Regions from separate parts of the Streptomyces sp. NRRL F-5755 genome, predicted to be linked through region 2. Evidence: riboswitches for the same ligand, from Rfam matches in the RefSeq annotation. Region 2 holds a riboswitch; each other region holds the start of a gene.
The links. Region 2 has a riboswitch for cobalamin ahead of ADK86_RS15690 (FecCD family ABC transporter permease). Riboswitches for the same ligand answer to the same signal wherever they lie in the genome.
Positions count from the first base shown of each region.

Region 1: linked by a shared signal. The riboswitch ahead of metE (5-methyltetrahydropteroyltriglutamate--homocysteine S-methyltransferase) and the one ahead of ADK86_RS15690 (FecCD family ABC transporter permease) in region 2 are both predicted to bind cobalamin.
Region 3: linked by a shared signal. The riboswitch ahead of ADK86_RS36190 (cobalamin biosynthesis protein) and the one ahead of ADK86_RS15690 (FecCD family ABC transporter permease) in region 2 are both predicted to bind cobalamin.
Region 4: linked by a shared signal. The riboswitch ahead of ADK86_RS29225 (HoxN/HupN/NixA family nickel/cobalt transporter) and the one ahead of ADK86_RS15690 (FecCD family ABC transporter permease) in region 2 are both predicted to bind cobalamin.

Region 1 covers NZ_LGCW01000206.1:27,537-34,496, reverse strand. The annotation lists gene ADK86_RS17680 (lysophospholipid acyltransferase family protein) at 26-733, opposite strand; gene metE (5-methyltetrahydropteroyltriglutamate--homocysteine S-methyltransferase) at 1,006-3,324, opposite strand; cobalamin riboswitch at 3,514-3,741, opposite strand; gene ADK86_RS17670 (hypothetical protein) at 3,873-5,429, opposite strand; gene ADK86_RS17665 (DUF5954 family protein) at 6,202-6,960, shown strand, end outside.
Region 2 covers NZ_LGCW01000148.1:37,637-44,596, forward strand. The annotation lists gene ADK86_RS15670 (YgfZ/GcvT domain-containing protein) at 1-921, opposite strand, end outside; gene ADK86_RS15675 (Fur family transcriptional regulator) at 975-1,457, opposite strand; gene ADK86_RS15680 (ABC transporter substrate-binding protein) at 1,513-2,562, opposite strand; gene ADK86_RS15685 (ABC transporter ATP-binding protein) at 2,571-3,365, opposite strand; gene ADK86_RS15690 (FecCD family ABC transporter permease) at 3,403-4,503, opposite strand; cobalamin riboswitch at 4,604-4,735, opposite strand; gene ADK86_RS15695 (FABP family protein) at 4,744-5,307, opposite strand; gene ADK86_RS15700 (DsrE family protein) at 5,566-5,931, shown strand; gene ADK86_RS15705 (DUF3099 domain-containing protein) at 5,978-6,259, opposite strand; gene ADK86_RS15710 (DUF1416 domain-containing protein) at 6,383-6,670, opposite strand; gene ADK86_RS15715 (sulfurtransferase) at 6,726-6,960, opposite strand, start outside.
Region 3 covers NZ_LGCW01000309.1:6,745-13,704, reverse strand. The annotation lists gene ADK86_RS36205 (lysozyme) at 1-217, shown strand, start outside; gene ADK86_RS36200 (inorganic phosphate transporter) at 456-1,823, shown strand; gene ADK86_RS36195 (hypothetical protein) at 1,870-2,106, shown strand; cobalamin riboswitch at 2,304-2,452, shown strand; gene ADK86_RS36190 (cobalamin biosynthesis protein) at 2,580-3,551, shown strand; gene ADK86_RS36185 (cobyric acid synthase) at 3,610-5,220, shown strand; gene ADK86_RS36180 (putative cobaltochelatase) at 5,220-6,960, shown strand, end outside.
Region 4 covers NZ_LGCW01000284.1:111,479-118,438, reverse strand. The annotation lists gene ADK86_RS29235 (DoxX family protein) at 1-100, shown strand, start outside; gene ADK86_RS29230 (VOC family protein) at 167-667, shown strand; gene ADK86_RS29225 (HoxN/HupN/NixA family nickel/cobalt transporter) at 799-2,052, opposite strand; cobalamin riboswitch at 2,050-2,263, opposite strand; gene ADK86_RS29220 (ABC transporter substrate-binding protein) at 2,467-3,573, shown strand; gene ADK86_RS29215 (FecCD family ABC transporter permease) at 3,573-4,793, shown strand; gene ADK86_RS29210 (ABC transporter ATP-binding protein) at 4,877-5,662, shown strand; gene ADK86_RS29205 (L-tyrosine/L-tryptophan isonitrile synthase family protein) at 5,632-6,642, opposite strand; gene ADK86_RS29200 (cytochrome P450 family protein) at 6,639-6,960, opposite strand, start outside.

The DNA.
Region 1 (6,960 bases), on a different contig from region 2:
CTTTCCGTCCCGACCACCCCCGCGCTCACCGGAACCGCCGCACCAACCCCCACTGCGACTGCTGCCGCGCCTTCGCCTCGTTCGCGTACTCGTCCACGTACTCCTGGCCGGAGAGCTGCAGGATCTCGTACATGATCTCGTCGGTGACGGCGCGCAGCGCGGCGTGTTCGCCGTCCAGGCCCGCGAACCGCTCGAATTCCAGCGGCTTGCCGAAGCGGATGGTGATGCGCATGGCTCGCGGCAGGCGGCGGCCGGTGGGCTGTGCCTCGAACGTACCGATCATCGCGCACGGGATCACCGGCACCTGGGCCTTGATCGCCATCGCGGCCACTCCCGTACGGCCCTTGTAGAGCCGCCCGTCGTGCGACCGCGTCCCCTCCGGGTAGATCCCCAGCACCCGCCCCTTGCGCAGCACCGCCAGCCCGGACCGCAACGCGGCCTGGGCCGCCTTGCCGCCGGAGCGGTCCACCGGAATCTGTCCGATTCCCCGGAAGAACGCCGCGGTCAGCCGCCCGCGCAGACCGGGTCCCGTGAAGTATTCGGACTTCGCCAGAAACGTGACCCGCCTCGGCACGATCACCGGCATCACGAAGTGGTCCGAGAACGACAGATGGTTGCCCGCAATGATCGCCGGGCCCTGCAAGGGCACATGCTCCAGCCCCTCCACCCGCGGCCGGAAGATCAGCCGCAGCAACGGCCCCAGGATCACGTACTTGAGCACCTGATAGAACACAGGGCCTCTCCTCACTCTCCGGAACCGGCTCAACGACGCTGTTTACGCAGGTCAGACGAGGTGCAGGAGGACGTAGTGTAGATGCAGGGGGGAGCGTCCGTAACCACTCGTGGGGGTACCGGTGGGGCGTGACGCCGGAAGGCGGTGGTGGACGGCCGGGAGGACGCTCGGGCGTGCGCCCTCCCGGCCGTCACGGGTTCCGGCCGCAATCAGTCACCGGCCGTCACCGGTTCTCGCCATAAGCAATCACCGGCTGTCACAGCCCCTCGACATCAGGCAGAAGGAATCTCCGCCCGAACGGTCCGCGCGGCGGCGACCAGATTCTCCAGCGAAGCGCGGGTCTCGGGCCAGGCGCGCGTCTTCAGGCCGCAGTCCGGATTGACCCACAGGCGCTCGGCCGGGATCGCGTCGAGGCCCTTGCGCAGGAGGCTCGCCGCCTCCTCGGCGCTGGGCACGCGGGGCGAGTGGATGTCGTACACCCCGGGGCCGGCCTCGCGCGGGTAGCCGTGTGCGGCCAGTTCGCGGGCGACCTGCATGTGGGAGCGGGCCGCCTCCAGGCTGATGACGTCGGCGTCGAGATCGTCGATGGCCTGGACGATGTCGCCGAACTCGGCGTAGCACATGTGCGTGTGGATCTGGGTCCGGTCCCGCACGCCGCTCGTGGTGAGGCGGAACGCCTCGGTGGCCCAGGCGAGGTAGGCGGCGTGACCGGCGGCGCGCAGCGGCAGCGTCTCGCGCAGGGCGGGCTCGTCCACCTGGATGACCGAGGTGCCCGCCGCTTCGAGGTCGGCGACCTCGTCGCGCAGGGCCAGGGCCACTTGGCGCGCGGTGTCGCCGAGCGGCTGGTCGTCGCGTACGAAGGACCAGGCGAGCATGGTGACCGGGCCGGTCAGCATGCCCTTGACGGGCCGGTCGGTGCAGGACTGGGCGTACGTCGTCCAGCGCACCGTCATCGGCTCGGGCCGCGAGATGTCACCGGCCAGGACCGGCGGACGCACATACCGCGTGCCGTACGACTGGACCCAGCCGTGCTGTGTGGCGAGGTAGCCGGTCAGCTGCTCCGCGAAGTACTGCACCATGTCGTTGCGTTCGGGCTCGCCGTGCACCAGGACATCGATGCCCGCCTTCTCCTGGAAGGCGAGGACCTCGCGGATCTCGTTCCTGATGCGCTCCTCGTAGCCGGCGGTATCGATGCGCCCGGCCCGCAGATCGGCGCGGGCGGCGCGCAGTTCACCGGTCTGCGGGAAGGAGCCGATGGTGGTGGTCGGCAGCAGGGGCAGGCCCAGGTGGGCCCGCTGGGCGGCGGCGCGCTTCGCGTACGGTGCCGAGCGGCGCCCGTCCGCGTCGGTGACGGCGGCGGCGCGGGCGCGTACGGCGGGGTCGTGGGTGATCGCGGAACCGGCGCGGGACGCCAGGTCGGCGCGGTTGGCGGCCAGTTCGGCGGCGATCGTGTGGGTGCCCTGCGCGAGGCCGCGGGCGAGGGTGGCGATCTCGGCCGTCTTCTGCTTGGCGAACGCGAGCCAGCGCAGGATCTGCGGGTCGATGTCGCGCTCGACGGCGGCGTCGAGCGGCACGTGCAGCAGGGAGCAGGAGGCGGCCACGTCGACCCGGTCGGCCAGCCCCAGCAGGGTGCCGAGCGTGGCCAGCGACTTCTCGTAGTCGTTGATCCAGATGTTGCGGCCGTTGACGACACCGGCGACCAGGCGCTTGCCGGGCAGGCCGCCCGCGGCGGCGAGCGCGTCCAGGTTGCCGGCGGCGGCCTCGGTGAAGTCCAGCGCCAGGCCGTCGACGGGAGCCTTGGCCAGGACCGGCAGGGCCTCGCCGAGCTGGTCGAAGTACGAGGCGACCAGCAGCTTCGGGCGGTCGGTGAGGGCTCCGAGGTCGCGGTACGCGCGCTCCGCGGCGTTCAGCTCGGCCGGGGTGCGGTCCTGGACGAGGGCGGGCTCGTCCAGCTGCACCCACTCGGCCCCGGCCGCGCGCAGATCGCCCAGGACCTCCGCGTACACCGGCAGCAGCCGGTCGAGCAGGATCAGCGGGTCGAAGCCGGCGGCGACCCCGGGGGCGGGCTTGGCCAGCAGGAGGTAGGTGACCGGGCCGACGAGCACCGGACGCGGCGTGTGCCCGAGGGCGAGCGCTTCTTTCAGCTCGCCGACCTGCTTGGCGGAGTCCGCGGCGAAGACCGTGTCGGGCCCCAGTTCAGGCACCAGATAGTGATAATTGGTGTCGAACCACTTCGTCATCTCCAGCGGCGCCACGTCCTGAGTGCCGCGCGCCATCGCGAAGTAGCCGTCCAGGGCGCCGGCCTCGACGGCGGCGCGGTGCCGGTCCGGGACGGCTCCGACCATGACGCTGGTGTCCAGGACGTGGTCGTAGTACGAGAAGTCACCGGTCGGCACCTCGTGCACGCCGGCGTCCACGAGCTGCTGCCAGTTCGCACGGCGCAAGCCCCGCGCGGTCTCCACCAGGGCGTCCGCGGTGACGCGGCCCTTCCAGTAGCCCTCGATGGCCTTCTTCAGTTCCCGGTGCTGACCTTGGCGGGGGTAGCCGTACACGGTGGCCCGTGCTGCCGCGGCTGCGGGCTTCGCTGTCACGGAACTCTCCTTCGCGGATGTGTTCTTGAGTACGTCCCGGAAACGGGACGAGAACGCGAAGGAACGACGCGTCGGACGAGCCGCGAAGCGTACGCCGACGCTCCTGCCCGCCTGACATGTACGGTTCCGGACCAAGTCCGGAACGCTCCCAACCCGCCCTCGAGGTCTCCGGGAAGACCGCGCACGCATGGACGCGCGCGGGCAACGGGCAGGTCTTCGGACTCGCGGGCACGCCTGCCGGGCTCTCCCGGCGGGCACCTACTGGCCGTCGCTTCCCGGATCCGCGGCCCGGATCCAGTGCGTATGACGGCGGTCGTTCCCGCTCACCGCTGCGGGGCAGTCCCGGATTCCCACCGGGTTCCCTCTTACGACGCGCCTGCCTGGCGGGCAGGGCGAACCAGCTGCACCGGACACAGTAGATCGAGCGGGGCCCGAGCGGACAGACCTGTTCATATGGCGGGACGGGAAATGAGATGGGGGGACGTCGAAGCCGTACGGGATCCGGCAGGGACCGGCCCGTACGGCTTCGGCGCTACGTGACGGAGGGTTCAGCCGGCAGACGGCTGCGACGTGCCGGAGGAGAACCGGCCGGACGCGAGCTTCCATTCGCGGTGCAAGGTGCCCAGCGGAATGCGCTTCTGGAAGAGCGGAGTGCCGAAGATCGTCAGCTGGGCCTGGAGCGAGCCGCTCAGATCCAGCCCTCCGAAAGCCTTCCAGTCGGCCGTGACGGAACCCTTCCCGTCGGAGGAACCGATGGCCGCGGCACTGGCCTCGCCGCGCAGATACGGAGCGACATCGGCGCTCACACCGACCGCACCGTACAGGCCGACGCTCGCCTCGGTACCGAGCGTGGCCTTCGCCTGGCCCGATGCCGTCACAGCGGCCTGTACGGGGGTGGAGTGCATGCCGGATTCGCTGACGGGCTTCCAGCCCCCGGCCCAGGAGTAGCTGCCGCCGACCCGGAAGTCGCCCTTGAGGTCCTGCTTGATGTCGACGCTGACCCGGCCGTCCGCCTCGACCGCGAGGTAGCACGTGAGGTCGAGGTTGACGACGACCGGCACCGGGCCGACCTGGATGACCGGATCGGCGTGGAGCTTGGCGAACGGCATCCGCAGCGGCTTACCCGTGGAGGCAGCGGCCTGGCCCTTGAAGCGCCACTGGGAGGACCAGTCACCGGACAGCCCGATGAACGCGCCGCCGGGTGCCGTGTGGTTGGCGGAGGCGGGAGAGGGCGTGGCGTGCGCTCGGCTGCCGTCGTAAGCGAACTCCACCTTGGGCGACAGCTGCACGAAGCCGCCAACCGAGGCGGAGGCACTCGCCGGGGCGCCCTCCGCGGTGGCGACCGAAGCACCGACGTCCAGGCGCAGACTGCCGAGGGGCAGCGTGGCACCGTGCGGCCCGAAGCGGCGCTCGCCATTCTTCGCCCAGGAAACCTTCACCCCCTTGACCAGCGGCTCGACCGAGACGGCAGCCGGATCGACGGGCACCTTCCCATCGGCCTTGCCCTTGCCCAGCAGCGCATCGAGCGTGGCCGGCGCGGTGTTGACCTCGGTGCCCTTCGCCGTCGTGCCCCGTACGGCGGTGACCTTGGCCAGGACGCCGCTGGGGGCGCCGGGAGCGGGCGCGCTCGCGATGACGTCGCCGACGGCCACGGCCGAGTTCTTCGCGGGAGCGGAGGCGGAGGGAGTGGGGGAGGGGGCGGTGGATGCGGAGGCCGAGGAGGACGGGTTCGGGAGGTGCTTCGCCGGGCTGACGACGACCGCGCGGCCGCTGCGGCGGTCGTACGAGGCGACCCGTACCGCGGACTTGTACTGCGGGCGTCCGTCGCCGGACGGGCGGGCCACGGCCGCCGCACCGGCGGGGCCGGACGACGTGGGAGCCGCACCGACGGCCAGCCGCTGCCCGCCGCTGCCGCCCTTGCCGGCGGTGACGTCGGCGGCGTCATGGCCCTCGGCGGCCTGGGCGGCGGTCGCCCCGGCGCCGGGTTCGCCGGACCCGCCGGTGCCGGCGTCGGGGCCGGCGCCACTGCCCGACGAACAGCCGGAAGCCAGCAGGGAGATGACGGTCAGGGCAGGTATGAGTGCCTGCTTGGTGATCGTACGCAAGGTGAGCCCTAGAGAATGTGGGGTGGGGCACGCCGTGACGAAGTCGCCTCCGGCAACGGCGCCTCACAACAATGGGACGGTTGCGAAGAAGTGCGGATGTGCGGAAAGGGAGCTGGGTGATCATGCCATGACCGGTGGTCCGGGGCGAATTCGGGCTGTACGCCGGGGCATTGATATGGACCAATGATGATTTCGCGGTGAACTATCTCGGGGGTGCGGGGGATTCCGCGATGGGTGGTCCGGTCTGCTGAATGGTTGAGGGGGCAACGGAAATGGGGTGGTGGGATTGCGGGGGTGTTCTTGGTGGTCTTGGTGGTCTTGGTGGGGTGGTGCCGGGGAGGGGCGTGGGGGAGGGGTGTGGGGGCGCGCTTCGAGAGGTCGCGCTTCGAGGGGTGGGGCTTCGAGAGGCTGCGCTTCGAGGGGCGGGGCGTGTCGCTTGCGGTGCGAGGCGTGACGCGTCCATCCGTACGGTACGGGCCTGAGCGAGCGCGCCGAAGGGGCGCCGCCCGGCCTGAGTTGCCCGATTGGCGGGCGCCGGGTTGTGGCCCGTCTGTCTGATCTGGTGCCCACGCAGCCCGTCGCGGCGAGGGCCCCCGGCCCCTGCGCGACCTCCCCGTCTCCCTGGGGCATCTGGCCTCCGAGCCGAACGATGCGGCCCATCGCCCCGAACTGCTTTGTGCCCATATCACACACCTGCACGCTCACCATGCGCGACCGGGTTGTTTCCCCGGTTTTCCGGCGGAGCCGCCACCGCTTCCGGCACATTCGGTGCATGAACGGTTACGAGGACAGGGTGCCCGGCTACCTCACCTTCCGGGTGGCTCCGCAGGACGGGCCCATTGCCGCCCTGGCGGACCTGGAGGCGTGGCAGGCGCGCGAGCGCTACCCGGAACTTCTGGGGGTGGGGCTGGCGGAGTTCTTCCACGCGAAGGAGCGCGATGCCGGCGGTTGGGAACTGTCCGAGCACGGCGCCAGCGAACCGCAGGGCGCCAGGGATTCCCTGGGGTCGCACTTCCGCCTGCGGGCCAAACGGGCCGACGAATCCGGTGACGCGGCGGCGCAGAAGGTGTGGATGGCGGCGGCGTTGCGCATGGACCGGGAGGTCGTCGACGAGATCTGCGTCCGTGGCGAGCGATTCCGTATCGTACGGGCGTCGAAATTCATCCGCATGGGCCGCAGCGGTCCCGAACCGCCCCGCCCCTCCGACCCCGATCCGGCGGAGGTCGGCGAAGCGCTTCGCGTGCCGTCCCGGACCAAGGGATTCGTTGTTGATCCTTACGTCAGTACCGGCCTGTCCGACGGCCTTCTGAAACTCGATCTCGTCCACTTCGTCGGCGGTTCCCCCAATGCGCCCGCGGAGGTACGCATCGACGCCCTGCGCGCCGCCGAGAAATACCCGGGCGGTGTGCTGCTGCCGGCGGTGTTCATGACCTCGGAACGGGTGGACGGGCAGTGGAGGGCGCAGAATCCGGGGGCGTCGGATTCCACTCCGCAAGGGGCCAGGGACGGGCTTGCCGCATGGCTCCGGGTG
Region 2 (6,960 bases):
CACGGGGACGTTGCGCTTGACCAGGGCCAGCGCGATGGGGCCCAGCTCGTGGTGGCGGGCCGAGGTGGTGATGAAGCCGAGCTGGCGGCCTTCGGGGCCGTCGGCGGCCAGGCGTACGGGGGCGCCGTGCGGCGGCAGGTGCACCTCGCTGCCGTCCAGGTGCAGGAAGACCAGGCGGCGCGGCGGCTTCCCCAGGTTGTGGACGCGGGCCACCGTCTCCTGGCCGCGGTAGCAGCCCTTCTGGAGGTGGACGGCGGTGCCGATCCAGCCCAGCTCGTGCGGGATGGTGCGGTGGTCGGTCTCCAGGCCCAGGCGCGGCCGGTGCGCCTCGACGCGCAGCGCCTCCAGGGCCAGGGTGCCGGCGGCGGGACCGTTGGCCGCCGCGAAGGACTCCAGCTCGCCGCGCGGCAGGAACAGGTCCCGGCCGTGCGCGGTCTCCCGTACGACGGCGTCCTTCGGGGCCTCGGCGATGGAGCCGGCCGGCAGGTGGACGACCGCGTACTCCGGCGTACGGTCGGCGATCTCGACCCGGTAGAAGAACTTCATGCTCTCCAGGTAGGCGAGCAGCGGCTCCTCGTCGCCCGGCTCGGTGTGCAGCCAGGTCGTCTCCCCGTCGTCGACGAGGTAGAGGGCGTGCTCGATGTGCCCGTTGGCGGAGAGGATCAGCGCTTCGGTGGCGTGGCCGGGCGGCAGCTCGGTGACGTGCTGGGTCAGCAGCAGGTGCAGCCAGCTCAGCCGCTCGGGGCCGCTGACGGTGATCACGCCGCGGTGCGAGAGGTCGACGAAGCCACGGCCGTCCGCGAGGGCGCGTTGCTCGCGGAACAGGTCGCCGTAGTGGGCGGCGACACCTTCGTCGGGGGCCTCGGCCGGGACGGCACCGGGCAGCGACAGCAGCGGACTGGCTTCACGTTGGCGCGGCATACCCCCAGCCTACGACCGGTGCGCCGGTGCCCTGCCCCGGGCGGTGCGCCCGGCTACGACCCGGCCCCGGAGGCGCCGCCCGCGGCCCCCGGCCCGTCGTCGGGCGCCGCGGCCGCGCTCTTCTCCGTACACGCCGCACAGCACCCGAAGATCGCGAAGTGCTTCAGGTCCGTGTCGAACCCGAACGTTTCCCGGAGCGTCGCCGTGAACGGCTCGGCCACCGACAGATCGGCCTCGATCACTTGCGTGCAGTCCCGGCACACCAGGTGGATGTGGTGGTGCCGGTCGGCGAGGTGGTACGTGGGCGCGCCGTGCCCGAGGTGGGCATGGCTGACCAGCTTCAGCTCCTCCAGCAGCTCCAGCGTCCGGTAGACGGTGGAGATGTTCACGCCGCCCGCCGTCCTGCGCACCTCGGTGAGGATGTCGTCGGGGGTGGCGTGTTCGAGTTTGTCCACCGCCTCCAGCACGAGCTGGCGCTGCGGGGTCAGCCGGTACCCGCGCTTGCGGAGGTCGCTCTGCCAGTCGGTGCTCACCACGCTCCCAGTGTAGGAGGGCGTCCGGCGGGCGCGTTCGTCCGGCGGCCGTGTCCGGTCAGTGGCCGCTCACGCCCCGCAGGTAGCCGGCGAGCGCGGTGACGGCCGCGGGGTTGCGCGGGCTCTCCACCAGATCGGCGTAATCCATGACGAAAATGCGATCGTTCTTGATCGCGGAGACATTCTTCAGCGGCGCATACGACTTGAGGAACGACTTCTTCTGTTCGGCGGTCGGTGTGCCGTAATCGTTGATGACGATCACGTCGGGATTCTGCTCGACCACCGTCTCCCAGCCCACCGTGGTCCAGGAGTCCTTCAGGTCCTTCATCACATGGTCGCCGCCGGCCTTGGTGATGATGTCGTGCGGCCCGGCGAAGCGGCCGGAGGTCATCGGCTTGTCCTGGCCGCCGTCGTACAGGAAGACGGTCGGCCGCGCGCCGTCCTCGGGCGCCTTGGCCTGCGCGTCGGCGACCTGCTTGCGGTACTTGGCGATCAGTGCGTCCGCCCGGTTCTCGACGTCGAAGATCTTCCCCAGCGTCCTCAGGTCGGTGTAGAGCGCGTCCAGCGGCGGCATCACGCCGCGCGCGGTGCCCTTCTCGCCGTCGGCCCCGTTGCGGCACGACTCGGTCAGCACATAGCTGCCGATGCCGAGCTTCTTCAGGGAGGCGGGGGTGACGTCGCTGTCCTCGCCGAAGCCGTAGTTCCACCCGGCGAAGACCAGGTCGGCCTTGGCGTCCAGGGCCAGTTCCTTGGTGATCGCCTTCTTGGACAGCCAGGGCACCTTGCCGTACGCGTCCTTCCAGGCGACGGCGTCGATCTTGCCCCGGTATTCGGGCATCACGTACCCGGCCATGTGGTCCTCCAGCCCGAGCGCGAACATGATGTCCGCGATCCCGACGTCGTTGGTGACCACCCGTTGTGGCGCCTTGTCGTACGTGGTCTTCGTGCCGCAGTTCTCGATGGTGACCGGGTAGTGCCCGGACCGTCCGGAGCCGGAAGCCTTGGCGGAGTCTCCCTTCCCGTCCTCGGCGACGTGCGCGCCGCAGCCGGTGAGCGCGGCGAGCGCGAGGGCGGTGAGCAGGGCGGCGGAGCGGTGGCGGGTGCGCATGAAGGTCCTCATGGGGTGGTCGGTGCGCCGGTACGGCCGGGCAGGCGGTCGAACAGCAGCTGGACGGCGCCGGTCTCGGGGTGCGGTACGCGGTGCGCGCGCACCCCGAAGACCTCGGCGAGCAGTTCCGGAGCCAGTACGTCGTGCGGCGCGCCGGAGGCGACGATCCGGCCGCCGGAGATGACGTACAGCTCGTCGCAGTGCCCGGCCGCCAGATTGAGGTCGTGCAGCGCGGTCAGCACCGTCAGTCCGCTGTCCCGCACCAGCGTCAGCAGCTCCAACTGCTGCGCGATGTCGAGGTGGTTGGTCGGCTCGTCCAGTACGAGCACCTTCGGTTCCTGGGCCAGCGCGCGGGCGATCAGGACGCGCTGCTTCTCGCCGCCGGACAGGCTCAGGAAGGCCCGCTCGGCCAGGTGCGCGGCGCCGGTGCGGTCCAGCGCGCGCTCGCACACCCGCAGGTCCGCGGCGCTGGGGCGCCCCGATCCGCGCTGGTGCGGCAGCCGCCCCATGGCGACCACCTCGGCGGCCGTGAAGCCGAATTCGGTCGCCGACTCCTGCGGCAGCGCGGCCAGTTGGCGGGCTCCCTCGCGTACGTCCATGGCGTGCAGGTCGGCGCCGTCCAGCCGTATCGCCCCGGCGGCGGGGCGCAGCGCCCGGTACGCGCAGCGCAGCAGCGTGGACTTGCCGCTGCCGTTGGGCCCGACCAGCCCGACGACCCGGCCGCTGCCGGCGTGCAGGGTGATGTCGTGCACGAGCCGGGCCCCGGCCACGTCCACGGACACCGCGTCGATATCGAGCCGCATCAGACCTCGCCTCCGGACGATGTGCCGTATCCCCGCATCACGCCCCGCCCCCGAACGAGTAGCCGCGCCGCCGCATCAGCAGGACGAAGCACGGCACCCCGATGACGGCCGTGATCACCCCGACCGGCAGCTCCACGGGCGCCAGCAGCACCCGGGACAGGATGTCCACCCACACCAGCAGCACCGCGCCCAGCAGCGGCGCCACCGCCAGCACGCGGCGGTGCCCCGCGCCCACCAGCATCCGCGTCACATGCGGCACCATCAGCCCGACGAACCCGATCGCCCCGCTGACCGCGACGACCGCGCCGGTGACGGCCGCCGTGACCGCGAACAGCTCCCGGCGCAGCCGTCCCGGGTCCACGCCGAGCGCGGCGGCCGACTCGTCGCCCATGGCGAGCGCGTTCAGGCGGCCCGCGGAGAGCGTCAGGTACAGCAGCGCGCCGGCCACCGCGGCGGCGGCGACCGGTACCGAGCCCCAGCCCGCGCCGCTGAGGCTGCCGAGCAGCCACATCATCGCGGAGCGCGCCGCCTCGCCGTGGTCATGGGCGAAGATCATCAGCGTGGAGACGGCGGAGAAGCCGTAGTACATCGCGGAGCCGGTCAGGACCAGGCGCAGCGGGGTCAGACCGTGCGCGCTGCGGGCCGCCGCGTACACCAGCACCATGGCCAGCAGCGCCGAGCCGAACGCGGCGGTGGACAGCGCCCACACGCCGAGCGCGCTGAGCGAACCGAAGAGCAGGACCGCGTTGGCGCCGACCGCGGCGCCGGAGGAGATGCCGAGCACGAACGGGTCGGCGAGCGCGTTGCGCACCAGGGCCTGCACGGCGACGCCGATGGCGGAGAGCCCGGCGCCGACCACGGCGGCCAGCACGGCGCGCGGGAAGCGCAGCTCCCACACGATGGTGTACGCGGAGACCTCGTCCGGGGCGATGGTGCCGCCGGTCAGCCCCGCGCCGAGGTAGCGCAGCACATCGGTCCACCCCACGCCGGATGCGCCGAGGCCGACGCCGCACAGCAGTGAGGCGAGCAGCGCCAGGACCAGCCCGGCGGCCAGCGGCACGGTACGCACCGGGGCGGCGGTACGGCGCGGCCCGGAGGTGGGCTCCGGGGGAGCGGCGGTACGGGCGGAGGCGGCCAAGGGGACGTACGCCTTCGGCTCGGGCCGCTTCCGTACGGTAAGGGTGACGGCGCGTGGCGCGAGGCCGGCGGCGGAGTCCCCTCGCAGTCCACGGCGAGTTGTCAGGAACGGGCGCCCCCGCGGGCGATCGGGCTTGCGGAAGCAGGCTTCCGCTTACCGTTGCGGGTCAGCGCCGGACTCTCACCGGACTTCCCCCGCGGGGCGCTGTGTGACGATGTGCTGTCTTCTTGAAGAAGCTGTCTACTTGAAGAACGCGATGCCGTCGTCCGGCAGGTCCTTGATGTCCTTGGCCCACTCGCGCGGGTCGACGACCTTCTTCAGGTGCGCGGACATGTACGGGCGCAGCGGGACCTCGGGGGTGGCCTTCTCGCCGACCCACATCAGGTCGCTGTTCACATAGCCGTACAGGCGCTTGCCGCCGCTGTACGGGCCAGAGGCGGCGGTGCGCGCGACGGCGTCGGTGGCCAGGTCGATCTGCGGCTTCTGGTCGGCGAGCTCGCCGTACCAGACCTCCGCGACCCCACCGTCGCGGATCATCACGATCTCGACCTTGCGGTCCTTGTCGATGCGCCAGTAGCCGGACTCGGTCTCCAGCGGAGCGACCTTCTTGCCCTCGCCGTCGAGCACCCAGCTGTGCGAGGTGTACTCCAGGAAGTCGCGGCCGTCGTGGGTGAAGGTGACCTCCTGGCCGAAGTTGCACTTCTCGGAACCGGGGAAGTCGGCGACGCCCGCGCCCTCCCAGTTGCCCAGCAGGAAGGCGAGGGGCACGAGGGCCGGGTTCAGGTCGGACGGGATCTCGATCATCAGCTCAGGCGATCTGTATTGGGGGAGGTTCTGGTCTGTCCGGCGGGGGTCAGCGCTGGCCCTGGTACAGCTTCTTCCAGGTCAGCCCGGCGAAGGCGACGACGCCGACGGCGACCAGGACGAGCAGGGTGGTGAAGACTGCCTCAAGCACGAGCGCGCTCCTCGGACGTCAGTGAGGTGTTACGGACCGGGAGCGAGTCTAGTCGGCGTGGCCGGGGGCAGCGCTGTGAGGTCCGCCGCGCGCCCTAGAGTGGCCACATGGCGAAGAAGCTGGTGATCAAGGTGACGGCGGGGGCGGACGCTCCCGAGCGGTGCTCACAGGCGTTCACCGTGGCGGCGGTGGCCGTGGCGAGCGGGGTGCAGGTCTCGCTGTGGCTGACCGGCGAGTCGGCGTGGTTCGCGCTGCCGGGCCGCGCGGCGGAGTTCGAGCTGCCGCACGCGGCCCCGCTCCCCGACCTGATCGAGTCGATCACGGCGGGCGGCGGCACCATCACCGTGTGCACGCAGTGCGCGGCGCGCCGGGACATCGAGGAGAAGGACCTGATCGAGGGCGCCCGCATCGCCGGGGCGCAGGTCTTCGTCAGCGAGGTCATGCCGGACGGCGTGCAGGCGCTGGTGTACTGAGGCGGGCGCCTGCGGCCAGGAAGCGGGCGGGCCGGGCGTACGCGGCTCAGCGGCGCCCGTGGCCGTGATCGTCGAGCTCGCGCCACCACCGGTCCGACTCCGGGTCGCCGGACTCGTCCCACCAGCGCTCACCCGGCTCCCGCCGGTTGCCGGTGATCGCCGCGAACGGCGGGATGACCATGGCGACCACGCACATCGCCACGGCCGCCGGCACGGACCACAGCCGCACCACACCCCACGCCAGCACGAACAGGGTGATGCACACGCCCATCAGGGCGAAGTACCGGCGGTGCCGGCGCTGCGCGGGCGGACGCTGGTGCGCGGACATGTTTCCACCGTAGGTCCGGTGGGGGTGCCTGGGAAGCGCGGAGGGCCGCACCCCCAGCCAAGGCGTCCAAACCCCTGGGGTGCGGCCCTCCGGCCGTACGCGCGTACGTATGGGTCGCCGTCGTCAGACGGCGATCGCGACCTCCGCGAGGCCGCCCTGCTGGGCGACCACGGTGCGGTCGGCGGTCGCGCCCGGCACCAGCGCGCGCAGCGTCCAGGTGCCCTCGGCCGCGTAGAAGCGGAACTGCCCGGTCGCCGAGGTGGGGACCTCCGCGGTGAACTCGCCGGTGCTGTCCAGCAGGCGCACGTAACCGGTGACGGGCTGGCCGTCGCGGGTCACGCTGCCCTGGATGGTGGTCTCGCCCGGCTTGATCGTCGAAGCGTCCGGGCCGCCGGCCTGTGCTCCACACATGTCGGTACTTCCTTGGAGGGTTGAGGGGTACGGGGGCGGTACTGCGGCGGTGCGCCTACTTTGCGGCGCCCAGCTCGATCGGCACGCCGACCAGCGAGCCGTACTCGGTCCACGAACCGTCGTAGTTCTTGACGTTGGACTGGCCGAGCAGCTCGTGCAGGACGAACCAGGTGAGCGCGGAGCGCTCGCCGATCCGGCAGTAGGCGATGGTGTCCTTCGCCAGGTCCACGTTCTCGGCCTCGTAGAGGGCCTTGAGCTCGTCGTCCGACTTGAAGGTGCCGTCGTCGTTG
Region 3 (6,960 bases), on a different contig from region 2:
GACGGCGCGGTGGTGGAACGGCTGCACCGGCGGCAGCCGGGCGTTCGCCGCCACCCACCCGCTGTGGCTGGCGAACTGGCACAGCACGCCCGGGAAGCTGCCGGCCGGCTGGGCGTACCCGAGCTTCTGGCAGTACGCGAACCACGGCACGCTGCCGGGCGACCAGAACAAGTGGAACGGCACGGCCGCCCAGCTCCGGCGCTTCGCCCGGGGCTGAGCCGGGAGACCGGGCGCGGGACGTCATGGGGCCTGGGCATATGCCGCACGGCGTCCGGTACGCCCGGGACACGCGGGGCTCCCGTGCTGATACGTACGGGGCCCGCGTGACGTCCCGGGCGCCTCCGCGCTACCCCTGCGGGGGCGTCACCGCGGCGCCCGGCCCAGTTCACCTTCCGTTCACCCGTCGTCCGTACGGTCCCGAGCGTTACTGACCATCGAACTGATTGCCTGGGTGAATGGAACACATCACGCTTCTCATCGGGATCGTGATCGTCACGGCCTTGGTGTTCGACTTTACGAACGGCTTCCACGACACGGCCAACGCCATGGCCACCACCATTTCCACCGGGGCGCTCAAGCCCAAGGCAGCGGTGGCGATGTCGGCGGCCCTCAACCTGCTCGGCGCGTTCCTGTCCGTGGAGGTCGCCAAGACCATCTCCGGCGGCATCATCGACGAGACCGCCGGCATCAGACCAGAAGTGATCTTCGCCGGACTGGTCGGCGCCATCGTCTGGAACCTCGTCACCTGGCTCGCCGGGCTCCCCTCCAGCTCCTCGCACGCCCTCTTCGGCGGTCTGATCGGCGCGACCCTGGTGTCCGTCGGCGCGAGCGGCGTGCACGGCGGCGCCGTGGTCATGAAGGTCCTCATCCCGGCCGTCGCCGCGCCGATCGTGGCCGGCCTGGCCTCGATGGCCGCGACCCGGCTGACGTACCGGCTGGCCCGCGACCGCGCCGAGGAGGACACCGCCAAGGGCTACCGCGCCGGGCAGATCGCCTCCGCCGCCCTGGTCTCCCTCGCCCACGGCACCAACGACGCCCAGAAGACGATGGGCGTGATCACCCTCGCGCTGATCACCGGCGGCGTCGTGGCGCCGCACGCCGACCCGCCGCTGTGGGTCATCGCCTCGGCCGGCCTGGCCATCGCGCTCGGCACCTACCTGGGCGGCTGGCGGATCATCCGCACCATGGGCAAGGGCATCACCGACATCCAGCCGCCGCAGGGCTTCGCCGCCCAGACCGGCGCCGCGGCCACCATCCTGGCCTCCTCCCACCTCGGCTTCGCGCTCTCCACCACCCAGGTCTGCTCCGGCTCCGTCATGGGCTCCGGGCTGGGCCGCAAGGGCGGCGTGGTGCGCTGGTCCACGGCGGGCCGGATGGTCGTCGCCTGGGGCCTGACGCTGCCGGCCGCCGGCCTGGTCGCGGCGGGCGCCGCGCTGCTGGCGGACCAGGGCGACTGGGGCATCGCGGCCGTCGCGGTCCTCGCGCTCGCCGTCTGCGGCGCGATCTGGGCGGCCTCCCGGCGCAAGCCGGTGGACCACACCAACGTCAACGAGGGTCCGGCCGCGGAGCCCGCGGGCGTCGTCACCGCCGCCCTGCAGGCCGTCTCGCCGCCGCCCGCCGGCCCGGTCGGGTCCGTCCCCGCGGCGGCCGAGGCTGTCGAGGCCACGGTCCCGGCGCCCGCGATGGCCGACGCGCCGCTCGCCGACCCGGTCGGCGCGGCCCCGGTGATCGCCGACCCGGTGACCGCCGATCCGGTGGCCGCCCACCCGCACGAGACGCACGGGACCAAGCGCCGCGCCAAGGCCGGCTCGGCCGCCGGCTGACCCCGACGTACGCCTCCCCCGGCTTCCACGAAGGAACGAGAACGCAATGAGCATCGACTGGGCAGCGCTCGGCCAGGTCTTCGGCGTCACGCTGGTCGTGACGGTCGGCATCGTGGGCCTGTTCACCCTCGGCATCGTCGGTACGTCCCGCAAGCCGCGCCAGGAGGGCGAGGCGGTGGCCGCCGACGGTCCCGGCGGGGCGGCGCGGACCGGTGCGTACGCCTGCTTCGCGCTGTGCGCGGCGGCCGTGGCGTACGGCATCTACCTGATCGTCGCCGCCTGACCGGCACCGGCACGGCGCCCCGGGGCGTCCGGTGACCGCGGCGGGTGCCGCGGTCACCGGACGCCCCGTCGCCGTATGCCGGGCACCGGGCCCTGTGGCCTTGGACACAGCCGTGAGCGGGGCCCCGCGCCGCAGGTCAAGCGCGAGTTGACGGGCTTCGCGGAGCGTGGTGGACTGCCGGAGCCAATCGGCGACAGATGAGGAAGTCCGGTGAGAATCCGGCGCGGTCCCGCCACTGTCACCGGGGAGCGCTCCTCCATCAAGGGCCACGGTCCGCGTCCGGGACGCGGGTTCCGTACGGACTGGAAGGCCGGGGGAAGCGCCGATCCGGGGAGCCAGGAGACTCTCGTCGCCGTACCCGTCGAACCAGGGCGCGGACCCTGAGTGAGGACCTACCGCCATGCCCGGCCGCAGTTCGAGACCTGCTGGACGTACCCCGCTGCCCCTCCGAGGCGCGACGGCGGTCTGATCCGATGCGTGCCGAACACGCCGGCTACGCGTGCGGCGCGGCCCTGGGTTTCCTCGGCGACCTGGTCGTGGGCGATCCCCGGCGCGGCCACCCGGTGGCCGCCTTCGGGCGGGCCGCGGCGGCCGTGGAGCGCCGCCTGTGGCGCGACGACCGCGGACGCGGGGCCCTGCACACCGCACTGTGCGCGGGCGGAACCGCCGCCGGTGCCGCGCTCCTCACCCGTGCCGTACGCCGCTCCCCCGCCGTCTCCGTAGCACTGACCGCCGCCGCCACCTGGGCCGTCCTGGGCGGCACCTCGCTGGGCCGCGAGGCGCGGGCCGTCGGCGGTGCGCTCGCCGTGGGCGACCTCGATGTGGCGCGCGAGCGCCTGCCGCACCTGTGCGGGCGCGACCCGCAGGCCCTGGACGGGCAGCAGATGGCGCGCGCGGTGGTCGAGTCCGTCGCCGAGAACACCTCGGACGCGGTGGTCGGCGCCCTGGTGTGGGGCGCGGTCGCGGGCGTGCCGGGGCTGCTGGCGTTCCGTGCCGTCAACACGCTGGACGCGATGGTGGGCCACAAATCACCGCGCTACCGCCGCTTCGGGTGGGCCTCGGCCCGCCTCGACGACGTGGCCGGCTTCCCCGGCTCGCGGCTGACCGCCGCGCTGGCGGTCCTGTCCGGCCCGGACCGGCGGGGCGCGTGGCGCGCCTGGCAGCAGGACGGCGCGTCGCACCCGAGCCCCAACGCGGGCCCGGTGGAGGCCGCTTTCGCGGGCGCGCTGGGCGTACGGCTGGGCGGCACCCTGGCGTACGGCGGCCGGGTCGAGCACCGGCCGGTGCTCAACGGCGGCACCGGGCGGCCCGTCGCGGTGGCGGACATCGACCGGGCCGTACGGCTGTCGCGCCGGGTGAGCGCGCTGGCGCTGGCGGCCACGGTCACGGGCCGTCTGGCGGCCGGTGCGGTACGCCGGTCCCGTACGGCCAGGAGGTCCAAGTGAGCAGCAGCAACGTACGGACGGCGAGGAGTGCCAGGTGAACGGTTCGGGTGGGGCGCCGCTGGGCGGCGGGCTGCTGGTGGCCGGCACCACGTCCGACGCGGGCAAGAGCGTGGTGACGGCGGGTATCTGCCGCTGGCTGGCCCGCAAGGGCGTCAAGGTGGCGCCCTTCAAGGCGCAGAACATGTCGCTGAACTCGTTCGTGACGCGCGAGGGCGCGGAGATCGGGCGGGCGCAGGCCATGCAGGCCGCGGCGGCGCGCGTCGAGCCGAGCGCGCTGATGAACCCCGTACTGCTCAAGCCGGGCAGTGACCGCAGCAGCCAGGTCGTGCTGATGGGTAAGCCGGTGGGCGAGCTGAGCGCGCGCGGCTACCACGCGGGGCGCCAGGAGCGGCTGCTCGGTACGGTCACGGACTGCCTCCAGGAGCTGCGCCGTACGCATGACGCGGTGATCTGCGAGGGCGCCGGCAGCCCCGCGGAGATCAACCTGCGGCGCACCGACATCGTGAACATGGGCATCGCGCGCGCTGCCCAGATCCCGGTCGTGGTGGTCGGCGACATCGACCGGGGCGGCGTGTTCGCCTCGTTCTTCGGCACCACGGCGCTGCTGTCCCGGGAGGACCAGGCGCTGGTCGCGGGCTATCTCGTCAACAAGTTCCGCGGCGATGTGACGCTGCTGGAACCCGGCCTGGAGATGCTGAAGGGGCTGAGCGGACGGCCCACCCTCGGGGTGCTGCCGTTCGCGCACGGCCTCGGCATCGACGAGGAGGACGGCCTGAGGGTGTCGCTGCGCGGCGCGGTCCGCGAGAGCGTCGTCGCGCCGCCGCACGGCGCGGATGTGCTGCGCGTCGCGGTGGCCGCCGTACCGCTGATGTCGAACTTCACGGACGTGGACGCGCTGGCCGCCGAACCGGGCGTCGTGGTGCGCTTCGTGGACCGCCCCGAGGAGCTGGCCGACGCCGACCTCGTGGTGCTGCCCGGCACCCGCGGCACCGTCCGCGCCCTCCAGTGGCTGCGCGAGCGCGGCATCGCGGACGCGGTGCGGCGGCGGGCCGCGGAGGGCCGCCCGGTGCTCGGCATCTGCGGCGGCTTCCAGATGCTGGGCGAGCGCATCGAGGACGAGGTCGAGTCGAAGGCCGGGACCGTGGACGGGCTGGGGCTGCTGCCCGTACGCGTACGGTTCGCGGCTGAGAAGACGCTGGCCCGGCCGGCCGGCGAGGCGCTGGGCGAGCCGGTCGAGGGGTACGAGATCCACCACGGCGTGGCGGAGGTCGACGGCGGCGAGCCGTTCCTGGAAGGCTGCCGGTCCGGGGCCGTCTGGGGCACCCACTGGCACGGCTCCCTGGAGAGCGACGGTTTCCGGCGGGCGTTCCTGCGGCGGGTGGCCGCCGACGCGGGCCGCGCGTTCGTCCCGGCGCCGGACACCAGCTTCGCCGCGCTGCGCGAGGAGCAGCTCGACAAGCTGGGCGACCTGATCGAGGAGCACGCGGACACGGACGCGCTGCTGCGGCTCATCGAGGACGGCGTCCCGGCCGGGCTGCCGTTCGTGCCGCCGGGGGCGCCGCCGATACCGCCGCCGCCCCCCGCCCCGGCCGCCCCCGGCGCGGCCGCCCCCGGCGCGGCCGCCGCACCGCCCGCACACCGCACGTCCCTCGAAGGGGGTACTCCTTAATGGCATCGGTCCCTTACCCGTTCACCGCGGTCGTCGGCATGTCCGACATGCGGCTGAGCCTGCTGCTCAACGCCATCTCGCCGGCCATCGGCGGGGTGCTGGTCCGCGGCGAGAAGGGCACCGCGAAGTCCACGATCGTGCGTGGCCTGACGGCGCTGATGCCGGACGTCCCGGTCGTCACCGGCTGCCGGTTCTCCTGCCACCCCGCCGCGCCGGACCCCGCGTGCCCGGACGGCCCCCACGAGGCGGGCGGCTCCGAGGAGCGCCCGGCCCGCATGGTGGAGCTGCCGGTCGGCGCGTCCGAGGACCGCCTCGTCGGCGCGCTGGACATCGAACGGGCCCTGTCGGAGGGCGTGAAGGCGTTCGAGCCGGGCCTGCTGGCGGACGCGCACCGCGGCATCCTGTACGTGGACGAGGTCAACCTGCTCCACGACCACCTCGTGGACCTTCTGTTGGACGCCGCCGCCATGGGCGCCTCGTACGTGGAGCGCGAAGGCGTCTCCGTACGGCACGCCGCGCGCTTCCTGCTCGTCGGCACCATGAACCCCGAAGAGGGCGAACTGCGCCCGCAGTTGCTGGACCGCTTCGGTCTGACCGTGGAGGTCGCCGCGTCCCGCGAGCCGGACCAGCGGGTCGAGGTCGTACGGCGCCGCCTGGCCTACGACGCGGACCCGGAGGGCTTCGCCGCGCGCTGGGCCGCCGAGGAGGGTGAGCTGCGGGAGCGGATCGCCGCCGCGCGGGCGCTGCTGCCGGATGTCGTCCTGGGGGACGCGGTGCTGCGGCAAATCGCCGCTGTCTGCGCCGCGTTCGAGGTGGACGGTATGCGCGCGGACATCGTGATGGCGCGCACCGCCAGTGCGCTGGCGGCCTGGGCGGGCCGTACGGAGGTCCGCGAGGAGGACGTACGGCAGGCCGCCCTGCTGGCGCTCCCCCACCGGCGCCGCCGCAACCCGTTCGACGCCCCGGGCCTGGACGAGGACAAACTCGACCAGGTCCTGGAGGAGTTCGGCGCGGACGACGACCCGGAGCCCGACCCGGAACCGGACGGCGGCCCCGAGGACGGCCCCGACGGGCCCGGCGGCGGGCAGCCCCCGGAGGACGGCGACGGTGACGGCGGCACGGACGGCCCGCAGGGCCAGGACGCGCAGGCACCGCACGACCAGACCCCGCACGACCAGCCGCAGCTGCCCGAACAGCCCCAGGCCCCGGAACCGGCCCCCGCCGACCCGAAGGCCCAGTCCCGGAACGCGGAAGAGCAAGCATCCGGAGGCGGCGAAAAGGCCGCCGTCGCGGCGGGCGACCCGTTCCGTACCCGGCGCCTGGACGTCCCGGGCCTCGGCGAGGGCGCGGACGGCCGCCGCTCCCGCGCCCGTACGGCGCACGGCCGGACCACCGGCGCCCGCCGCCCGCAGGGCACCCTGACCAGGCTGCACCTCGCCGCGACCGTGCAGGCCGCAGCGCCGCACCAGGTGGCGCGCGGGCGCAGCGGCCCCGGGCTGGTCGTCCGCCGGGACGATCTGCGCGAGGCGGTGCGCGAGGGCCGCGAGGGCAACCTCGTGCTGTTCGTGGTGGACGCGTCCGGTTCGATGGCGGCGCGCAAGCGGATGAGCGCGGTCAAGGGCGCGGTGCTGTCGCTGCTGCTCGACGCGTACCAGCGGCGCGACAAGATCGGCATGATCACCTTCCGCGGCTCCGAGGCCGAACTGGCGCTGCCGCCCACCTCGTCGGTCGAAGCGGGCG
Region 4 (6,960 bases), on a different contig from region 2:
GCTGCTGCCGGTCCTGCGCGCGCACCGGCTGGCGTACGGCGTGGCCGCCCTGGTGCTCGGTGTGGTCGTGGCGGTCGTGTTCCTGCTGATCCGCAAGTGAGCGGCGCAGGGCGGGGGCGGGCAGGTCGGGAAGTTGTCGGTGAGCAGCGGAAGGTGAGGGATTGACGTGGCGGTACGGCGGTTGAATCACGCGGTGCTCTACGTACGGGATGTGGCGCGCGCCGTGGCCTTCTACAGCGAGACGCTGGGGTTCCGGGTGGATACGGAGATTCCGGGGCGGGCCGCGTTCCTCAGTGCGGAGGGAACGGCCAACGATCATGATCTCGGGCTGTTCGCGGTGGGGGCCGCGGCCCCCGGGCCCGAGCACGGCCGGGTGGGGCTCTACCACTTGGCGTGGGAGGTCGGGACCCTCGGCGAGCTGGCGGACGTGGCGGCGGAGCTGGCGGAGCGGGGTGCGCTGGTCGGCGCCACCGATCACCTGGTGTCCAAGTCGGTGTACGCGAAGGACCCGGACGGCAACGAGTTCGAGGTGATGTGGCGGGTGCCGCGCGAGGACTGGCCGGGGCCGGACGAACCGGACCGGCTCCGCCCGCTCGACCTCGAAGCGGAGCTGGCGCGCTGGGGGCGGGACCTCAAGACGGGGGCGGCGGCCGGGTCGGCCACCTGAGGGGAGGGAGGGGCAGAGGGTGAGGGGCAGGGGCGTATCGCGTACCGTCTGGCCAGCTTCGTAGCACGTTGGCTCACCCCGGTCCCGTCAGGCCGCCTCCCCGACCTCTGCCAGCCGCCCCCCAGCCTCTGTCAGCCGCCCTCCCCGACCCCGGCCTCCGCTCCCGAAGTCCGCGCCGACCAGCGCTTCTCCACCCCGGCCAAGCGCCAGTAGGCCAGGGCCGCCGCCCAGACGACCACGAACAGGCCGACGATGATGAAGCCGACGTTGTCCAGGTCGATGGACGAGATCCAGCCGGTGACGCCGTCCTTCAGGTCCAGCTTGTCGTGCAGGACGGTGACCAGCTCGATGGTGCCGATGAAGAACGCGACGGCGATCGACAGGCCGGTGATCGTGAGGTTGTAGTAGACCTTGCGTACCGGGTTCGAGAACGCCCACTGGTACGCGAAGTTCATGAACGTGCCGTCCAGGGTGTCGAACAGGCTCATTCCGGCCGCGAACAGCAGCGGCAGCACCAGGATCGCGTACCAGGGCAGACCGGCCGCCGCGCCGCTGCCCGCCATCACCATCAGCGTCACCTCGGTCGCGGTGTCGAAGCCGAGGCCGAAGAGCAGGCCGAGCGGGTACATCTGGCCGGGCCGGGTGATGGAGCGGGTGAAGCGGCCCAGTATGCGGTTCATGAAGCCGCGCGAGTCGAGGTGCTGCTCCAGCTCCGTCTCGTCGTACCGGCCCTGTCGCATGGCGCGGAACACTCGCCAGATGCCCGCCAGCGCGACGAGGTTGAGCGCGGCGATGAGGTACAGGAAACCGCCGGAGACCGTGGTGCCCACGGTGCCGAGCACCTGGTGGGTGCGCGATTCGTCGTCCAGCAGGGTGCCCGCGAGCTGCGCGCCGCCGGCGACCAGCGCCGCCATGGCGACGACCACGCTGGAGTGTCCGAGCGCGAACCAGAAGCCCACGGAGACCGGCCGCTTGCCGTCGGCCATCAGTTTGCGGGTGGTGTTGTCGATGGCGGCGATGTGGTCCGCGTCGAAGGCGTGCCGCATGCCGAGGGTGTACGCGGTCAGGCCGAGGCCGACGCCGAAGACCTGCGAGCCCACCGCGTAGTGGTGCGGTACGACCAGCAGGAAGAGCACGCCGAAGGCGACGATGTGCAGCCCGGCGATGACCGCTATCAGTCCCGCGGTCCGCACGGTGTCCTGCCGCCGCCAGCGGAAGTCGGGCAGGGGGGAGGCGGGGCCATCGGGGGAGCCGCCGCGGGAGCCGTCGGGGGCAGCTGAGGGCGACGCGGCTGAAGCGGGGGAAGGGGAGGAAGGGGAAGAAGAGTAGGGGGGATCTGTGGACAGGGGCATCCGGTGGTCACGCTCCAGCACCTCGTGGATCAGTTCGTGAGATGCCGTGGCCGGTCTCCTGGCTGACGGGTGTGCGCGCCCGCCCCGGCCTTCCCGGCCGCGGGCTGCGGCCAGTGGCTCCGTACGGCGAAGGGCGCGTACGGGCAGGGGCGGGAACTTCCCGATCACAGTGGCGAGGGCCGCTCCGGCCTGGACCTTACGGTCGTCACCGGTCTTCCCGAACACCACGGCCCGGACACTCTAACGCCGTCGCTGCCGCCGGTCAGCGCGCCGGCCACCGGGCCACTGCCTCGGGAACCCGGGGCGCCGGTCGCTCGACTACCTGATCCGGGCCCGCGCCGGCGGGCCGTCGGACAGTCGAGAGGCAGGGAGAGCGGGCATATGCGTCCTCGTATCAATGGGCACGTGGTGGGTCCGGGACCGGGGTTGGGGGCGAAGGGCCGGACGGTGACGGCGGCGGTGACGGTGCTGGCGGTGGCCGCGCTGGCCGCGGGGTGCGGCAGCGCCGACGGGCGGGAGGCCGGGGCCTCGGGCAGCCGGGATGGCGAGGCGAGTGGCTTTCCGGTGACTGTGACCGATTGCGACGGGCGGAAGACGACGTTTTCCACGGCGCCGCGGAAAATCGTCACGAGCAATGCGGCGAGTCTGGAGATGCTGCTTCGGCTGGGTGTCGAGGACCGGATTGTCGGCACCGGTTTCCCGCCGGGCAAAGGCACGTTGCCGGGTGAACTCGACGCCCGGGCGCAGCGGGTGCCGGTCCTGGGCAAAACGGTGATTCCGAAGGAGAAGCTGCTCGGTTCCGGGGCCGATCTCTACATCGACACATTCGCTTCGATGGGCAACATGGGCGGGGCGGCGACCGGCCCGACCGAGACGGAATTCGCCGCGGCGGGCATCAAGCACGTCTATCTGGCCTCGACGGCATGCGCGCCGCGCAAGAAGGTGCCGCAGCGGGATCTGTCCGCGGTGGAGGGGGACATCCGGCGCCTCGGGCAGGTCACGGGCACGTCGCCGCGGGCGTTGCAGCTGGTGGCGGAGATGGAGAAGAAGGTTGCCGGGGTACGTAAGGCCATCGCGGACGTACCGGCGGATAAACGGCCCTCGTATTTCTTCTTCGATTTCGACGCGGGAACGAAGCAGCCCGTGGCCGTCTGCAACCGGCAGGTGGCGAACGCGGTGCTGACCGAGGCCGGGGCGCGGAACGTCTTTGCGGACTGCGCGGGGGATTTCCAGCGGGTCTCGTGGGAGGACGTGGTCGGCAAGGACCCGGACTGGATCCAGCTCGGTGTACGGAACCGGGGCAGCGCCGCGGCCAATGAGAAGGCGTTCGACGAGGCCGAGCAATTCCTCCGGACGTTCCCGGCCACGGCGGGCCTGCGCGCGGTGAAGGAAGGGAAATTCCTGCGCATCGGCTCGGAGCGGACGACCATCGCGGGGGTCGGCAACGCCGATACGGTACGGCGGATCGCGGCGACGCTGTATCCGGACCGGCTGGGCGGCGTGGAGGGCACGGAGGGCACGGATGGCCTGGCTGCCGGCGGGGCGGGCCGCTGATGAGGCGGTTGGTTGCGGGGCGGGCCCGTACGGATGCGGGGCCGGCCGGTACGGGCGCGGGGCCCGCTCGTACGGACGCGAGCCCCGCCGGTACGGCCCCAGGCCCCACCGATAAGCCCCCGGGCCCCACCCGTACGCCCCCAAGCCCCGCCCACACGCTCTGGATCGCCGTCGGGCTCCTCCTCGCCCTGTTCGTCGCGCTGACCGCCGCCGTTTCGCTCGGTGCCACCGACATCGCTCCGGGCGAGGTGTGGTCGGTGGTGTTCCGGCGGCTGGGCGGGGAGCCGCCGCGGCCCGGTACGGACGATCTGATCGTCTGGCAGCTGCGGGTGCCCAGGGCGCTGCTCGCCGCGCTGGTCGGCGCGGGGCTCGGGCTCGTCGGTACGGCCACCCAGGCGCTGGTGCGCAACCCGCTCGCCGACCCGTACCTGCTGGGCATCTCCAACGGCGCCTCGCTCGGCGCGGTGGCCGCGATCGTGCTGGGCGCGGGGGTCATGGCCGGGATGGACGGAGTGTTCGGAGCAGGGGGAGCGGGAGGGGCGTTCGGGCTGGGCGGGGGCTTGGGCCTGTCCCTGGCCGCCTTCGCCGGGGCGCTCACCGCGTTCGCGCTGGTCTGGACGCTGGCGCGGCGCGGTGGCGGTTTCGCGCCGCTGCGGTTGGTGCTCGCGGGCGTCGGTATCGGGCAGTTCCTGGCGGGGTTCACCAGCTACCTGGTCCTCCAGGCCGGGGACGAACAGCAGACGCGCGGCGTGCTGTTCTGGCTGATGGGCAGCCTCGGCGGCGCCACGTGGGGCACGCTCGCCCTGCCGGTGCTCGCCGTGCCCGCCGGGCTGCTGGCCCTCCAGGCACGTGCCCGCGCGCTCAACGCGCTGACCATGGGGGACGAGACGGCGGCGAGCGTGGGCGTGGACGTCGTCCGGCTGCGCCGGCTGCTGTTCGTGGTGACCAGCCTGCTGACCGGCGTACTGGTCGCGGTGTCCGGGGCCATCGCCTTCGTGGGCCTGATGGTGCCGCACCTGTGCCGGCTGATCGTCGGGGGCGACCACCGACGGCTGTTGCCGCTGGCCGCGCTCACCGGGGCGCTGCTGCTGGTGGTGGTCGACATCGTGTGCCGTACCGCCATGGACGGCCAGGAGTTGCCGGTGGGGGTGGTGACGGCGCTGATCGGTGCGCCGGTGCTGCTCTATGTGCTGGACCGGCGGTTGGGAGTGGGGGCATGAGCCGGAAGAGCATGACGGAAGCGGACGTGGATGTGGATACGGGTGGCCGTATCGGCGACCAACACCCCCGCCCCGCCCCCGGCCTGCGTATCGACATCGAGGACCTGCGCGTGTCCTACGCGGGCCGGTGCGTGGTGGCCGGTGTACATCTGATGGCCGCGCCGGGGGAGATCGCGGGAGTGATCGGACCGAACGGGAGCGGCAAGTCCACGGTGCTGCGTACCGTCTACCGGCACCTGCGGCCGGATGCGGGCCGGGTGCTGCTGGCCGGGGAGGACATCCGGTCCATGCCGCCGACGCGTACCGCCCGGCACATCGCCGCCCTGCCCCAGGAACGCGGCGGCGACTTCGAACTCACCGTCCACGAGGTGGTGGCGATGGGCCGCACCCCGTACAAGCGGGCGTTCGCGGGTGACGACCGCGCCGACCGGGAGGCGGTGGCCCGCGCCCTGGCCGAGGTGGGACTGGCCGGGTACGGCGGGCGGCGGTTCTCGGCGCTGTCCGGCGGCGAGCGGCAGCGGGCGCTGCTGGCCCGCGCGTTCGCCCAGGCCCCGGACGTGCTCGTACTGGACGAGCCGACGAACCACCTGGACGTACGGCACCAGGTCGAGCTGCTGGCCCTGCTGCGCGGCCGGGCCTGCACGACGCTCGTCTCGCTGCACGACCTGAACGCGGCGGCTTCGGTCTGCGACCGGCTGCATGTGCTGTCCGAGGGGGCGGTGGTGGCGTCCGGCGCGCCGCGCGAGGTGCTCACGCCGGAGCTGCTGGCCGAGGTGTTCGGGGTACGGGCGACGGTGGTCGACCATCCGCTGACGAGGGACCCGCTGATCGCCGTGGATCAGCGGCGGGTCGCGGACGGCGGCACCTGAGCCGTCATCCGGACCGGCACCGGCCGCCCGGCTCCCTCCGCATAGTGGCTCGGGCGGCCGTCCCGGTGGACGAGGTGCCCCAGCCGGGCCGCGTCCGCCGCGCGCAGCAGCCGTACGCCGCCGTCGGCCTGCCGCAGTACGCACGCGTGCCACGGCGTCATCCAGGCGTCGGGCGCGTCGAGCAGCCGGATGCCGAACTTCGCCGCGCCGCGCGGCTGCGGGTGGATGGACAGCCGTACGGCGTCGGGGTGGTGCTCGGCGATCAGCTCGCCCCAGGCGCGGCTGCGCCGGATGACTCCGTAGGCGCGGCTGCGGCAGGCGCGTTGCAGCGCGGAACGGGTGCCCTCGAAGCCGGTGGTGTCCTCGAACAGGAAGCGGGTGATGCCCCGGTACAGGCGCAGCGTTTCGCCGTCGTGGGCCGCCGCGCCCTTGGTTTCGGCGCGCAGGGCGCCCAGGGACGGGGCGTACCGGCGGAGTACCTGTTCGCGTTTGGCGTCGCAGGGCAGGTCCCCGTAGACGTCGCGGAGGTCGAAGGTGCTCAGGTGGGACAGCCCGGCCGTACGGATCATGGCGCGCAGCGCGTCGTTGTACGCGTCGACGTGCGGGTCCGGGACGCCGATCAGGTCGCTGAAGATGTGCCCGTCAGAGCAGATGACGAGCCGTGCGCCCGGCGCGTACCGCTCGCCGATCCGGGCACAGAGCCCGTCGAGGAAGCGCAGCGCGAGGCGTTCGCCCTCGTCGGGGAGGCGGCCGAGGACCTTGGCGGGGTTGGGGGACTTGCAGGGGAAGCCGGGGAGGGTGAGAACGATCGGGCGGCGCGCCGCTATCAGGTGCTCCAACTGCTGGAGCTGATACGGGAAGTCGGCGGGCGCCGCCTCGTGCGCCGGGGCCGTCGCCTCCAGGGTGCGGTGGTGGGGGAGGAGGGTGGCGAGGACATCGGTGGCCATGGCGGCCGGTGCGCTGGGAGCCGGGTGTCTCATCGGGCGGCGGCCTCTCCGGCAGCGCTGCTGAAGGGGCAGGCGTACGGAGCCGGTCCGGCCGGTTCCGTACCCGCCCCGCCATCGCTGCCCGCAGCCCCGCCAACCGCCCCGTAAGAGACCGGAAGCTCATCCACCCCACGCGCCAGCACCGCCGGTATCCACCTCAAGTCGCCGTCCGGCACGGCCAGGCGCAGGCCCGGCAGGCGGCGGAGCAGCGTCTCCAGGGCGATGTGCAGTTCGGTACGGGCCAGCGTGGCGCCCGGGCAGAAGTGGATGCCGTGGCCGAAGGCGAGATGCGGGTTGGGCGTACGGTCGAAG